2 linked regions of the Trichocoleus sp. FACHB-46 genome follow. The protein of the gene in region 2 interacts with the protein of the main gene of each other region in a pairwise test. Links are inferred from orthologs where the notes say so. Each region holds a gene or a part of one and is shown on either strand. Other genes may lie near its edges.

Evidence for each region. The genes of interacting proteins can lie anywhere in the genome.
Region 1: the proteins of H6F72_RS05365 (region 2) and ftsZ interact in binary tests that used the Escherichia coli proteins (3 or more experiments, as listed by UniProt). The link is inferred for Trichocoleus sp. FACHB-46 from one-to-one orthologs.

What each region holds. Positions count from the first base shown.
Region 1 is NZ_JACJOD010000006.1:554,626-561,772, reverse strand. What follows is about bases 2,457-5,262. They hold ftsZ (cell division protein FtsZ), read left to right. Parts: upstream 2,457-3,203; coding sequence 3,204-4,322; downstream 4,323-5,262. Other genes in these bases: H6F72_RS02785 (hypothetical protein), read right to left, coding at 5,237-5,262; thiD (bifunctional hydroxymethylpyrimidine kinase/phosphomethylpyrimidine kinase), read left to right, coding at 4,391-5,209; H6F72_RS02800 (cell division protein FtsQ/DivIB), read left to right, coding at 2,457-2,837. Outside these bases: H6F72_RS02810 (S8 family peptidase), read right to left, coding at 1-1,070; H6F72_RS02805 (hypothetical protein), read left to right, coding at 1,189-1,608; more of H6F72_RS02800, read left to right, coding at 1,968-2,456; more of H6F72_RS02785, read right to left, coding at 5,263-5,644; H6F72_RS02780 (phasin family protein), read right to left, coding at 5,825-6,193; H6F72_RS02770 (ribulose bisphosphate carboxylase small subunit), read right to left, coding at 6,598-7,147. UniProt on the Escherichia coli protein: Essential cell division protein that forms a contractile ring structure (Z ring) at the future cell division site. The regulation of the ring assembly controls the timing and the location of cell division.
Region 2 is NZ_JACJOD010000008.1:128,500-135,646, reverse strand. Bases 2,004-4,809 are described here. They hold H6F72_RS05365 (rod shape-determining protein), read left to right. Parts: upstream 2,004-2,805; coding sequence 2,806-3,813; downstream 3,814-4,809. Other genes in these bases: mreC (rod shape-determining protein MreC), read left to right, coding at 4,156-4,809; H6F72_RS05370 (single-stranded DNA-binding protein), read right to left, coding at 2,004-2,322. In the rest of the region: H6F72_RS05385 (PD-(D/E)XK nuclease family protein), read right to left, coding at 1-452; H6F72_RS05380 (EVE domain-containing protein), read right to left, coding at 497-910; H6F72_RS05375 (SIMPL domain-containing protein), read left to right, coding at 1,051-1,818; more of H6F72_RS05370, read right to left, coding at 1,954-2,003; more of mreC, read left to right, coding at 4,810-4,941; rod shape-determining protein MreD, read left to right, coding at 4,938-5,522; H6F72_RS05350 (HAD family hydrolase), read right to left, coding at 5,549-6,358; H6F72_RS05345 (carboxylesterase), read right to left, coding at 6,790-7,147. UniProt on the Escherichia coli protein: Forms membrane-associated dynamic filaments that are essential for cell shape determination. Acts by regulating cell wall synthesis and cell elongation, and thus cell shape.

The DNA of each region.
Region 1 (7,147 bases), on a different replicon or contig from region 2:
AGCGCTGCTACACCAGCCACATGAGGAGCAGCCATACTAGTGCCTTGGAAAGCCGCAAAGATCGGTTCGCCCGTTTCTGCATCAATGGTATTTTGCAGAATGCCGCCTGTGCTGTCTTCACCTTGGGTTTGGCCACCGGGGGCTGCGATATCTACACCTGCCCCATAGTTGGAGTAGATGGCTTTTTCACCTGTCGGGCCTAAAGCGGAAACTCCAATCACATGTGGGTAGCGAGCGGGGTAAGAAGCTGAGTTTTGATTGGCGTTGCCTGCGGCAGCGATGATCACCACGCCTTTGTCATGCGCATAGGCGATCGCTTCTTGCATGACTTCACTTTCGCCGCCACCCCCCAAGCTCATATTGATCACATCAGCATCGTGGTCTGCGGCAAACTTAATTGCTTCGGCAATATCGGCCACTGTGCCGCCACCCGCTGCACTCAAAACCTTCAAAGGCATCAGGTTTGCTTCATAAGCAACTCCCGCTACACCATAACCATTGTTAGTGGATTGAGCGATCGTGCCTGCGACGTGAGTACCATGACCGTTGTCATCACTAGCATCACTGCGGTCGCTGACAAAGTCGTAGCCTTCCACAAACTGGGTATCTTTGAGGTCAGGTACCCGGCTAACTCCCGTATCAATTACGGCGACGGTGACCCCACTGCCCTTAGTTTCATCCCAAGCAGCTTCCGCATTAATGCTTCTGAGGTTCCATTGCTTGCTGTATTCGGGGTCGTCAGGGGTGAAAAAGGCTCGATAAATATAGTTCGGCTCGATCGCTTCGGTAGACTTAGCCAGTTTAGATTTCTGTAGCGCTTGTAGAAGTCGAGAATTTCCTTCCACAATATAAAGATGATCGCCCTCGGAAAACTCGCTATTTAACCGAGGCTTCACTTGATACTGCTGCGCGATCGCATCCAACTGTTGTTGAATTTGCACCGCTGGAATATCCTCGCGAAAATCCAGCACAATCGATTCGTAGGTTCCGTTTGCTGCCAATCCTTTAAAGCTGGCGATCGCTAACATTAGCCCCGCCAAAAACAAGCCCACCAGCCCCAGCCTTCTCATAGAAACTCATCACTACAGCTCGTTGCCTTCAACCATAGCTCACGCACTAGGGGGTAGCGGTAATATTGCAGGATAGTTACGGACTGATAATTTTTCTGGATTATCTCTAAATTCGATTATGGAAAGAGGTCTTTTGTGGCTACCCTTGCTAGGCGTCTTTATTTGGCTCGCTTGGGCAGGCTGGAACGAGTATCAAAAAGTAGAAGCTTACCGCCGCTGGGCTGAGCAATTTGAGCGAGCTAAATACGATATTTACGCCGTTCTAGGACAGCAGGGCAGTGACCTCACTTGGGGGCAACCCACCCGTCGCGGCCCGATTAATTTAGCTGCTTTTTCACTTAAGGAAGTTCAAGCCATTCGCCTACTAGTGGACGACCAAGCAGTAGACTTAAACGCATTGCCACAAAAAGGTCGTAGTATTTTTCTAGAATTTTCTTTACCTAACCCAGCCCAGCCCATTCGCATCCCTTTCACGGATGTCACATTAGCAGCGAATTGGGGTAGACATCTGCAACAAGAACTTGCTAGCTACTCCTAGCTGTTTAGCGCCTCGCGACTCCGGCGATCGCCCCAACGTATTTTATAAAAGCTAGTAAAATTCTTGGAATTTGCCGCGCTGCATGCTAAATCTGGCAACCTAGGGCAACGAGTGGCCAATTCCTCCTCTACTAGGAGCGATCCCCTCTTAGATTTGGCTCTAGCGATCGCAAATTAAGCCAGTAGCGATTAAACTTCTACAGGGTTGGTTGCAATCACAGTCAATTCCTCGTCAATTCAGTTGATGGTTTGGTAACCAGTCCGCTCTTCACCCAATTGCCCATTCCTCGCTGCACTCGCAAACTTATGCATCTTCCCCCGTCCCTACATACTCTTCATTTTGCGAATTGAGAGGTGCCGATGACTAGTATTTCAGCAGTCTCTCAAAACGAACTCGCGCAAAGACGCCAGAAGCTCCGCCAAGAACGACGCTTGAAAGCCTTGCAAACCAGTTGGCGCACTATAGCAGTCAGCGGTCTGGCGGGAGGACTCGCTTGGGTGATCACCTTGCCAGGTTGGGTGATTCGCCAACCCGAACAAGTTGCGATCGCAGGTAATCGGTTTCTCTCGTCTCAAGCCATTCAGTCTTTATTGCCAATGGCTTATCCTCAATCGTTGCTGCAACTTGAACCTCAAGCGATCGCAGCCCAGCTAGAATCAAAAGCGCCGATCGAGGACGCCACTGTAGCACGTCAGCTATTCCCCCCCAGACTGATTGTGCAGGTCAAAGAACGCTATCCCGTCGCCATGATCTCCGATCTCCCTAACGCTGAAGCTGTTAAAGACAAAGAGACAAAACCAGCAATAGGTCTCTCAAATGTGGGATTTCTGGATGCGAATGGTGTCTGGATTCCCATTGAGAGCTATACTTCCTTTGATCAATCGTTCCAGTTGCCAACTCTCAAAATTGTTGGCTATCAAGAACAGAAGCGATCGCAGTGGGCTGAGCTGTATCAATCAGTTAGCCAAAGCCCTGTTAAAGTCACAGAAATTGACTGGCGTGACCCAAGCAATATAGTCCTTAAAACTGAGTTAGGAATCTTTCATTTCGGCTCTTATAGTTCTAGATTTGCTGAGCAAATCCAAGCGATGGATCAGCTACGAAAACTCTCAGACAAGCTGAATCCCAAGCAAGTTGCTTATGTTGATCTACAAAATCCAGATGCTCCCTCAATTCAAATGCAGAAGGCCAATAACTCGGTAAAATCTAATACGGATAGTACTGATTGAGCTTGCCACCTGTAGGTAATAAGTCAGCGATAACTATCTTTAGGAATGCTGCTGATCAGTCAGATCAAATCAGATTAAAGATGGGTGGGAGCCTAATGCTATCATTGGTTTTTCAATCGACTTACCCTATAGTTAACTAGAGTTGCCCAGCGCTGCCCAGAATTAAAAAGTTGTTTATAAGCCATCCCCGATCCAATGACATCTAATAGTACATCTAATAGTAAATTGGGCTCTATCACCGAAGGCTCCCACGCAGAAGAGCAATCCTCTTTCTCAGTGGCAGATACTGCCAAAAACCCGTTTAGCAACTCTACAGTTCGGTTTAATCAATCTCGCGACGCAAAAGTTGTGCTAGAAGAATCTCGGATGGATGGGATTGTCCCCAGTAGTGTTGCCAAAATCAAAGTAATTGGCGTTGGTGGAGGGGGTGGCAACGCAGTCAATCGCATGATTGCCAGCGACGTATCAGGAGTTGAGTTTTGGTCCGTTAATACGGATGCTCAAGCTCTAGCTCAGGCAATGGCTCCCAAGCATTTACAAGTTGGCCAAAAATTGACTCGTGGTCTAGGTGCAGGTGGTAATCCAGCGATCGGGCAGAAAGCAGCGGAAGAGTCCCGCGATGAAATTGCAGCAGCCCTAGAAAATTCTGACTTAGTGTTCATCACCGCTGGCATGGGCGGGGGCACCGGAACTGGCGCAGCTCCGATTGTGGCTGAGATTGCTAAGGAAGTTGGCGCTTTAACGGTAGGAGTCGTCACTCGTCCGTTTACCTTTGAAGGCCGACGACGCACCAGCCAAGCAGATGAAGGCATCGCAGCCCTACAAAGCCGAGTAGACACCCTGATCGTTATTCCCAACGACAAATTATTGTCAGTGATCTCCGAGCAGACTCCGGTTCAAGAGGCATTCCGAGTCGCCGATGATATTTTGCGCCAAGGGGTGCAGGGAATTTCGGACATCATTACCATCCCTGGTTTGGTTAACGTGGATTTTGCAGACGTACGAGCCGTGATGGCTGATGCAGGCTCTGCATTGATGGGAATCGGCATTGGTTCTGGCAAGTCACGGGCGAGAGAAGCCGCGATGGCAGCTATTTCATCACCCCTTCTGGAATCCTCCATTGATGGAGCTAAAGGGGTAGTCTTCAATATCACGGGCGGCACTGACTTAACGCTCCATGAAGTCAATGCTGCTGCCGAAATCATCTATGAAGTCGTTGATCCCAATGCCAATATCATCTTTGGGGCAGTCATCGACGAGCGCATGCAGGGAGAAATTCGGATCACGGTCATTGCCACAGGTTTTACGGGTGAGGCTCAACCCGCAGCTCAACCCGCTAGAGTCGCGCCACTGCGCCGAGGTGTCACCCCTCCGATTACGCCTCAGGCTCCTCAAACGCCAGTCAACGAACCGAGAAATAGACCTGGTGAACCAGACATTCCTGAGTTTCTTCAAAGAAGAAGAGAGAGACCCCCAACTCGTTAAAGACTCGCTCAAGAGTTGAGTGCCCTTAGGCAGTGATATTTCAGTTCGTCACTTTGGATTGATTTAATATGACCCTGACAGGGAATTCACGGATTCCTGTGGCACTGACGATCGCGGGTTCTGATAGCGGTGGTGGGGCAGGAATTCAGGCTGACTTACGCACTTTTGCCTTTCATCAAGTGCATGGCACTAGTGCGCTCACTTGTATCACGGCCCAAAATACTTTAGGAGTCAATCGCGTTGATGCGTTGCCTGCTGCGGCTGTCGTGGCTCAGATAGAAGCGGTGGTGCAAGACATCAGGGTGCAAGCGACTAAGACGGGGATGCTGCTGAACCAAGAAATTATCGCAGCGGTGGCACAGCAGGTGCAGCTTTTGCGACTGCAGAATTTGGTCGTCGATCCAGTCATGGTGTCTCGGACTGGAGCACAGTTGATCGATGACTCGGCGATCGCCACCTTAAGAGATGCCTTAATTCCCCAAGCTGTGATCGTCACCCCCAATCGCTACGAGGCTCAACTTTTAAGCGGTCTGACAATCGTCACACTCGATGACATGCAAGCAGCGGCTCAACGGATTTATCAGCTAGGAGCTAAAGCAGTATTGGTCAAAGGCGGGGGCATGGCTGGCGAACTGCGAGGGGTTGATGTCTGGTTTGATGGCCAGCATCTAGAAACTTTGACCACTTCTAGTGTTGACACAAAAAACACCCACGGCACTGGCTGCACTCTCTCAGCTGCGATCGCCGCCAATCTAGCAGACGGCAAAGATTTACTATCTGCTACCAAGATGGCTAAAGATTACGTCACTACAGCCTTGACTCATTCCCTAAATATTGGGCAAGGGCAAGGCCCTGTAGGGCACTTTTTCCCTTTATTATCCCGCTGAGATTTCAGCTGTAGAGATAGTGAACCCCTAGAACGATTCCCAGTCAGAGCATTTCTCTGTCTCTACTCCATATGGATGCATGCCACAGACTAGGGGATTACCGCCATAAATTTGTCCATGATAATGGCTACATCCCATGCAAGCAGGATGTTTAGTGATAATTGGCTCTACGTTGTAGAACAAAGGCTCCATCGATTCTATGTCGGAACTCTCCAACCCAAAATATAGCTCTAGGAACGAGCTGGTCAGCTCATCAAGTCGCTGGTCAACTTCACTAAAAATCGTGCCTTGTACTTGTTCTACGATTTCCTCTGAGAGCTTGGCAAAGATATCAATCGCATCATCAATATCTCGCTTTACCTCTAAAAAAAACAGCTCTACTTCATCAGCTACTAATTCGAAGCTAGTAAAGAAATCTTTTGACCAATCTTCCATAAATTTGTTGCTTATCTGCAAGCGAGAGCGGGGACTGCGCCGAGCTTGTCTGTAGTCAGCGCCAACATACTGGATGAAACCCCCATCTACCAACTTCAGCTTTAGCAATTGGTGAGGGAGACTGATCAAAAATCATAACTTAGATAGATGACTCCGTAGCATTCTGTTTACACACAGCAACTACTCTCGCTCTAGCCGCCGTAGTTCCTCTTGCAAATCCATCACTTGCTGGCGCAAATTGTCTACATTTTGCGTTTCAGCCTTAGTTGGCTCTTCATCATCTGAGAGAATTTCGATCCGTCGCGGTTCCGAGCTTGTTGGCTCTGGAGCGGGAGTTGCTCCAGGTTGCTGGGCTCGATTCACCATATCGTCAACAAATCGACGGGCTTCTTCTGTGCTCATCTCGCCCTTAGCCACGAGTTCATCTGCTAGTTTTTGGGCTTGTACCCGTAGTTCCCCTAGCTTGCCGCCTGCTTTCTCGCCTGCATAGGAGGCCAGTCCGACTCCTAGGTAAAACGCTTTTTGGACAAGATCACCAAATCCAGCCATATCAACCACAGCTCCTTAGCAGTTTAAGAGTTTAATTGTAGTGAGCCATGCCAGAAGTTTTGCTATATTTCACTTCTAGCATCCAGACTCTGGAAGCAGATGCTTCTAGGATAAGCAGAAATCGAAATCACTGCCCATAGCTATACGGCCTGGCTTGCTAGCTTAGCTTGTTAAATGAAAAACTCTATAAGCTCAGGTAAGCGTAATATGTAGCGATCGCCCCTGGCAGTTTGTAAGTACCCTTTAAAACAAAGGAGACCCGGAGACCACGCCTGCTATAAGCATCCCGTATTGCTGCTACCTTCCGGTCCTGACAAGATTTGGGCGTTATGGCCGCGTGGGTCCGAGTCGATCATCATTATAGCCCGAGTTACGTCAATTTTTCTATCTAGCAACTCAAATTATTAACTCGATTTGCCATTTGGGCGTTGAACTACCGTTTCCATCATGCGGCGCTTGGCTTTGGGATCAATGCCAACTACCCGAACGTAGTCATTACTATGCTCTGCTAAACAGGCTTCTAACGCTGCGATCGCCTCTGACTCATGGCCTTGAATCGCAGGGTAGGATTGCCAGGAGTTAGTACGGAAGCGACGCTCATCCACAAATTCAATGCCCAAGCGGTAGCCTTGAGCCAAAATTTGCTGTACCTGGTCTGCCGCCTCAACATTTAACTTGGCGCTCGTAGAGTGGGTTTGCTGTGCCATAGGCTGTGGACGTTGGTTAGATTCCTGGTTAACGCTTTTGGAACGGTTGCCATTGGCAGGCTGAGGAGGAGCGCTCTGCTGTTCAGGGCGAGGTTGGGGAGCCGGGCGAGATTCCTCTTCATTGGCCCGATGGAATCCTAGCCGCAAGTTGCGATTGTATTCTTCTGACAAGCGCATTTGCTGCACCCGTTGCTGCTCCTGCACCATAAATTCACCGACTTCAATTAGATGCGGCAAGCTAAAGTCA
Region 2 (7,147 bases):
GTGTCTTTGTTGGATTTGTAGTCGATCAGTTCCAATCCATCCGCTAAATAATCGAGGCGATCGTAGCGTCCTGCCAAAGTAAATTCTAGATTTTCGACTTGGAGCGATCCTTGAATTTTGCCTTCCACAGCTACTGGACGCGCGATCGCAGTTTGGCTAGCCATAAAGCGCTCGTGATAGCGCTGCAACATCACCTGCCCATCTGTCACCTGAGTAGGGCTGAGTCCTTGAGTGTGCTGGCTCCAGCAGTATTCCACCCAATCGAGTCCGGGAATCGGGTCTTGATAGTGCCAATCGCGGTAGATCTGCGCTAAAGCCTCGTGTAGCGCTGTACCGAGAGACGCAGACCCAAAAAAAGCAGCCGTTTTAATCCCTCGTTCGTAGCGGAAATAGTAGGACTGGGCACAGCGATGGTAGGTTTGCAGCTTCGCAGCAGAAAGGTGGTAAGCCATGAATGACAGAAATGCGAGTGAGGATGGAGCGCCTACAGATGATTCTAGGAGGACTCCCCTGCCAGTTGCAGAATTCGTTGCCAATGTTCAGGCGAAACGGGCACCACTGAAAGCCGACTAATCCGCAATAGATCAAAGCCTTCAAAGCTGCTGTCTTGCTTAATTTGCGCCAAAGTCACAGGTTGCGGCAGCGATCGCACGGCTTTCACATCCACCACGGCTCGTTTCGGGTCAGCTAAGGCGGGGTCTGCATAAGGCTCACTCACCACCTCAGCAATGCCCGCTGCGCTGCGCTCGTCGCCTGTGTGGTAAATCAGCGCTAAGTCTCCCGGCTGCATGGTGCGGATGTGCTTCAACGCTAGATTATTGTTCACCCCATCCCAAATCGTGCGGCCATCTCGCTCCAAGTCTGCATAGCTATAAACTGGGGGTTCACTCTTCAACAACCAATAAGCCATCGCGATCGCTTTCCTCTGTTACCAAGTCTGTAAGTTTCTAAAAATGTAACCAATCAGACTTTGTACCACTGGGGATGACAGATTAGGAACATCAAAGCCATTTATTCCCCATACTTGCGATCGTGAGGAGAAACCATTTTATGTACCAAGCCCAGATGTCCCATCGCCCATCGCGCTCTTGGCCATCCCGTTCCTGGCAGCGCTGGACAGCCTTACCAATCGCCCTAGGAATACTGAGCCTCACTTTTGCCAATCCTGTTCTCGCTCAAGAGAGAGCCGCAGAGAGAATGCTAAGAACCCTTACCGTCACTGGCCGTGGCATCGAAACAATTCCTACCACCTTGACTCAAGTTGAGCTAGGCGTAGAAGTGCAAGGCAAAACCGCAGAAGCTGTGCAGCAGGAAGCCGCCAAGCGCTCTTCGGCAGTCGTGGCATTGCTCAAGGCACGCAATGTGGAGAAACTGCAAACTACAGGCATCACCCTCAACCCCAACTACAGTTACGAGAACAACACGCAACGCTTAGTCGGCTACATTGCTACCAATACCGTCAGCTTTCGGGTTGATACACAACGAGCAGGCACCATTATTGATGACGCAGTCAAAGCAGGAGCGACGCGAGTCAACGGTGTGAGTTTTGTGGCTCCAGACCCCGCGATCGCCGCTGCCCAAAAACAAGCGCTACGCGAAGCCACCCAGGATGCCCAACAGCAAGCCAACGCTGTTTTGGAAGCGCTCAACTTCACGGCCCAGGAAATCGTCAGTATCCAGGTCAACGGAGCCAGCACTCCCCCCCCTCGCCCCGTCATGGCCTTCTCTAAATTGCAGCGAGCTGAAATGGCTGATACGCCTGTAGTGGGTGGCGAGCAAGAAATTGATGCCAGCGTCACCCTAGAGATTCGGTATTAAGGGCACCTCTCGTGGGTGACTTCCTAGGGGCTTCTGAGCAGCTGCCCCAACATAAAAGGGCAGGTACAAGACCTGCCCCTACCCATCACAGTTACACACAATCAAAAGCTCAGGTGCAAGACTCTGGCAACTCCGCTAAAACTCGTCATCGCCGCCGTAATTGTTCATAGAACCAGCGTCATTGTCTCGCTTGGAACCTAGCAGTTCTAGGCGATCGACGCGAATTACAGGCTTAGAACGTGTTGCACCTGTATTGCGATCTTGCCAAGACTCAAACTTGAGCGCCCCGCTCACGCCGATCAAGCTGCCTTTACGCACATAGTCAGCCGCTACTTGTGCTGTTTTGCCCCACAACTCCAAATTGAACCAGTCTGGCTGGTCATTATTACGGGTCCGTCGGTCCACTGCTAGGGTCAAATTACAAACTACGCTACCCGATTCAAAAAATTTGACATCTGGATCTCCGCCTACCCGACCGACCAAAGTGACAACGTTAAGACTCATAGGATTATGATTACAACAGTTAGTACAAGCGTACCTATAGTATATCGAATGTTTTCTAGTCGCGATCGCCGCTTCATGGTTGATGACTGGTTTTGAGATCGCGCTCTTTCTAGTAGCTGAACAAGTGGTTCAAAAATTTTAGCGCTTTTACTAATCTTGAGCCTCATGAGCCTCAATTTATCACCCAATAAAGGTTGTAGATTTGTTAGTGAGAGCACAAATAGTCGTTAAGATAAAAGTTATCAAGATCAGATAAATTCAAAATTCATCCTGATTTCAGCCTCCACTCCTAGGAATGTGACTAAAGATTCGTCAAACTTAGCGTAATTAATGGGATTTACAGTTAACCTGAATCTAACTAGACTCAGGATAAAAAACGTAATAAAATCCACCTCGGCTACATTGTATTCAGGCGCAGCAGCATTTCGTTTAGGGGCGTAGAAACTAGTGGGTCTTTTCAGTCGTTTTTCCTTATCTCGGGACATGGGTATCGACCTCGGTACCGCGAACACACTAGTTTATGTATCAGGTAAAGGCATCGTTCTCCAAGAACCTTCGGTGGTGGCGATTGACCAAGATGACCGGATTCCTTTGGCGGTCGGAGAAGATGCCAAAAAAATGCTGGGACGGACCCCTGGGAATGTAGTTGCTCTGCGTCCCCTGCGGGATGGTGTGATTGCCGACTTCGACACCGCAGAACTGATGTTGAAGCATTTTATTCGGCGGGTGCATGAAGGCCGCACGCTGGTTTCACCCCGGATCGTCATTGGCATTCCTAGTGGGGTTACAGGGGTAGAACGTCGGGCGGTCATGGAAGCAGCTTCTCAAGCGGGTGCCCGTGAAGTTTACCTGATTGATGAGCCAGTTGCCGCCGCGATCGGAGCGGGACTGCCTGTGGCAGAACCTACCGGTAACATGATTATCGATATTGGTGGCGGCACCACTGAAGTCGCAGTTTTAAGCTTACAAGGAACAGTTCTGAGTGAATCTGTTCGAGTCGCGGGTGATGAGCTGAGTGAATCAATCACTCAGTACATGAAGAAAGTTCATAACTTGGTAATTGGGGAACGCACAGCGGAGGAAATTAAGATCCGCATCGGTTCCGCTTACCCCACCAACGAAGTTGATGAAGCCATGATGGAAGTTCGGGGTCTGCATTTACTCTCTGGATTGCCTCGCACCGTTACGATCAAGGGGCCAGAAATTCGCGAAAGTATGTCTGAGCCTCTATTAGTGATTGTTGAGGCTGTTAAGCGTACCTTAGAGCGCACTCCCCCTGAACTGGCAGCGGATATTATTGACCGCGGGATCATGTTGGCTGGAGGAGGTGCCCTATTAAAAGGCATTGATACCCTGATTAGTCACGAAACTGGCATTGTAGTTCACGTTGCTGCCGATCCCCTGAGCTGTGTTGTATTAGGCACAGGTCGGGTGTTAGAGAACTTCAAGCAGCTAGAACGAGTATTCAGCGGTCGCTCTCGCCATATGTAACAACATCAAATTGATGTGTTTCAGGGCTGGCGATCGCCTAAGTCCGGTGGCCTTAGACGATCGCGCACTTCCCTAGTTTGGAGAGCGGTATTGCTCTGCCTTAGTCTACTTGGGTCTCCTGGGATTGAGTTCTTCAGGCCCTAGACTCAATTTGAGCAACCCCCTAGGCCCAGCGTTGCCCTGCAAATCTTACGAGGCCCTTAAATCTGCTATCACTGCTGGGCGATCGCATTTGTTAGCCTTCCTTTGCCTTAAGCACTAACCTGCCTTCAGCCAAGGAAACCATTTCAGCAAGCTAAGGATTCCTAGAAAGTAAGTTCAAACCAAGATAGTTTAGATTGCATGTATACACTGCGTCGCTGGTGGGATCGATATGGCGTAAGAATGTTGCTGGTGGGTCTTACCCTCAGTACAGCTTGGGTAGTGCGAGAAACCCAGGGAGCGGCAATTCTAGAAGTTTATCAAGGTCTGACTCGCCCTTTCCAAGGCGCTCCGAACCCCGAAGAGCAAATTGCCAACGCGCGGGTTCTAGAACTCCAGCAGCGCTTAGTGGAGCTAGAAAGCCAAAATCAAAAGCTTCAAGATTTACTCGGTTATGCCTCTGCTACACCTCAAAAGGGAATTGCTGCTCCGGTAATTGGGCGTAGCGCCGACCATTGGTGGCAACAAGTTACCTTGGGTCGGGGTAGCAAAGATGGCCTACAGGTAGGTCATGTGGTCGCTGGGCCTGGAGGCTTGGTCGGGCGGATTGTCAGCAGCACTCCTCATACTAGTCGCGTTCTGCTCATTAGTGATCCCACTAGCCGAGTCGGCGTGGTTGTAAGTCGCAGCCGCTACACGGGTTTCATGCGAGGCCAAGCAGGTAACCGAGCAGTGATGGAATTCTTTGATAAAGTTCCAGATGTGCGGCGTGGCGATGTGATTTCTACTTCCACATTCAGTCAGCTTTTTCCATCCGGTATGCCAGTGGGGCGAGTTGAGTCAGTCAACCTGAATAAAAGCCCTGCGCCTGAAGCAGTGATTGAGCTATCTGCCCCTATCAGTTACTTGGAATGGGTAATCGTTTATCCTACCCAAGCCGAACTTCAAAATTCTACGCCCGCAACTCCAAAGTCGAATATCCCATGAGGAATGATTCCTTCAAAAACCTGCTGAAAGGTTCTGCTTATCATCGCTCGCTTTTAAATTGGACTGTAACAGTCGTCTCTGTGCTTTTATGCCTACTGGCTCTGCCTCTACGCTTTCCAGGTCTGGAACTAGCAGGCATTGGTCCTAATTGGCTGCTAATCTGGGTCGTGGCTTGGAGCGTTAAGCGGACTGTGTTTCAAGGAGCGATCGCTGGATTAGTCTTAGGGCTCCTGCAAGATGGTATGACGGCTCCTCATCCCACTCATGTTTTAAGTTTGATAGTAGTGGGTGTGTTAACGGCTCGTCTACAGAAGCAGCGATACATCGAAGAAGACTTTATCTCTGTGGCACTGATTGTTTTTGGTATGGCTGTCTTAGCAGAAACTGTGATTGCCATTCAATTTAGTCTGCAAAAGTTTGATGGCGCATCGGTTCAAGCCATGCGGACACTGGCCGAAATCTGGACATACCACCAGCGCACTGCTTTGAGTTCAGCAATTTTGAGTAGTCTTTGGGCTCCCGTCGTTTACTTCCCTCTCAACCGCTGGTGGGAGCATATGGGTCTGCTAGAACAACCTTAAACCTACAATTCTCAGCTTGTATGATTTCAGGCTTGGACTAGATGGTAGCAAGTTACGACATGCTGCACTGCAGATACGAGATCGCTGAGGATACAGGTGGGTTGCAATCGCTCTACATAACGTCTGCTGCGAATCCCACAAGTCAAGGCGATCGTGGGAATCTTTAACGCTTGTCCAGCCAAAATATCGGCCTCGGTATCTCCAATCATCCAGGATGACTGAGCCAAGTCACCGCGCAACCCTTGCTCCAGCGCAGCTTTAACTAACAACTGAGTTTTGTAGTCAGCGTAGTTTTGGTAAGCCGCTTGGTCGTTATCAGCGCCATAAATACCGCTAAACAAATCTGCCAAACCATATTCTTGCAAGATCTGAGTCGCTTGCTGTTGGCATCGTAGCGTCACTAAAACCAGCCTAATACCTTTTGTATGCAGTAATTTGAGTGCCCAGCGCACTCCCGGCTGCAGCCGATCCTTTTGAAGCAGGGTCGGCTGATTTACGATTTGGCCAACTCGCTGTAAAAACACATCAATTTGTGATTGCTGAACGAGTCCAGAGCGCATTGCGATCTCTACATCTGGCACGCGATCTTGTTTCATCTGCCAGAACTGTTCTTTACTGAGTAGCTGAATGGGTAAGGTAGTTCCTTGAGCTTGGTAAGTCGCTTGAGTGTCGGCGAGTCCTAGTTGATAGGTACTGTAGTAGCGCTCTGAAACATCAATAATGGGACCATCAAAGTCGCAAAATACTGTCAGCCCTGATGAAGATGGAACGGAAAGCCCTGTTTGACTCCGATATAACTCGTAGAGATGCAAACTTGCGGGTACAACACCTGTCATAAAGGTTACCTGAGGGCTACAAGCCGATACACTTCTTCACTTTAGTTGATTAAAACATAAGTTGTCATGCCTTTTAGGCTGCTTCTGCTATCAAAAAATTTTATACATCGAATAACAAGACAACGAAAGGTTAGCAAAATTAACCTTCGTCTATTTTTGTTGATACGCGCAATTATTTTGTATCCTACTATACTTTTCGTCAATGAGCTGAGTTTTCAATTTAGGGCGATCGCGTTTCCTATCAGCTCAGGTATAGCTTTTCGACCTTAATCACCTTGTTATCTACTAAATAATTCAGGTACCTCAAGCTAAAACCATAAGCCCAATCAACAAAACTTCCTCAGCTATTTAGCCAAGGAAGTATGCCATCAAAATAGAGTTAGTCAAGTAGGTGCTGTGTGGCCCTATGTAGTTACGCAGATTAATCCAGTCTATTGAACAGCGGGTACGAGAGGCAGATCAGACGCTTGTTCTAGATTACTCATATTATCTAAGTTCACCTTACCCTGCGTCAGGAAACGGAATGTCTCCTGGTAAAGACTTTGCCAGAAACGATTACTCATATTCTGGCTTACCTCAGTAGGGTCCACCATTGGGTGAGGCACTAAGTCTTGAGCTGGGTATAGGTAAGAGTAATGCCCTTGGTGATTACCACCGATTTCCTGAAAGAAAGTTTGGTTCGTCTCCACATCAGCCGCATCCTCGTTCTCAGTCAGCACTAAGAAGGTGGGGATATTTTGTAAGGTACGAGTTTGCTTGGAGTTCAGGACAAAGGAGCTGCCAAAGCGA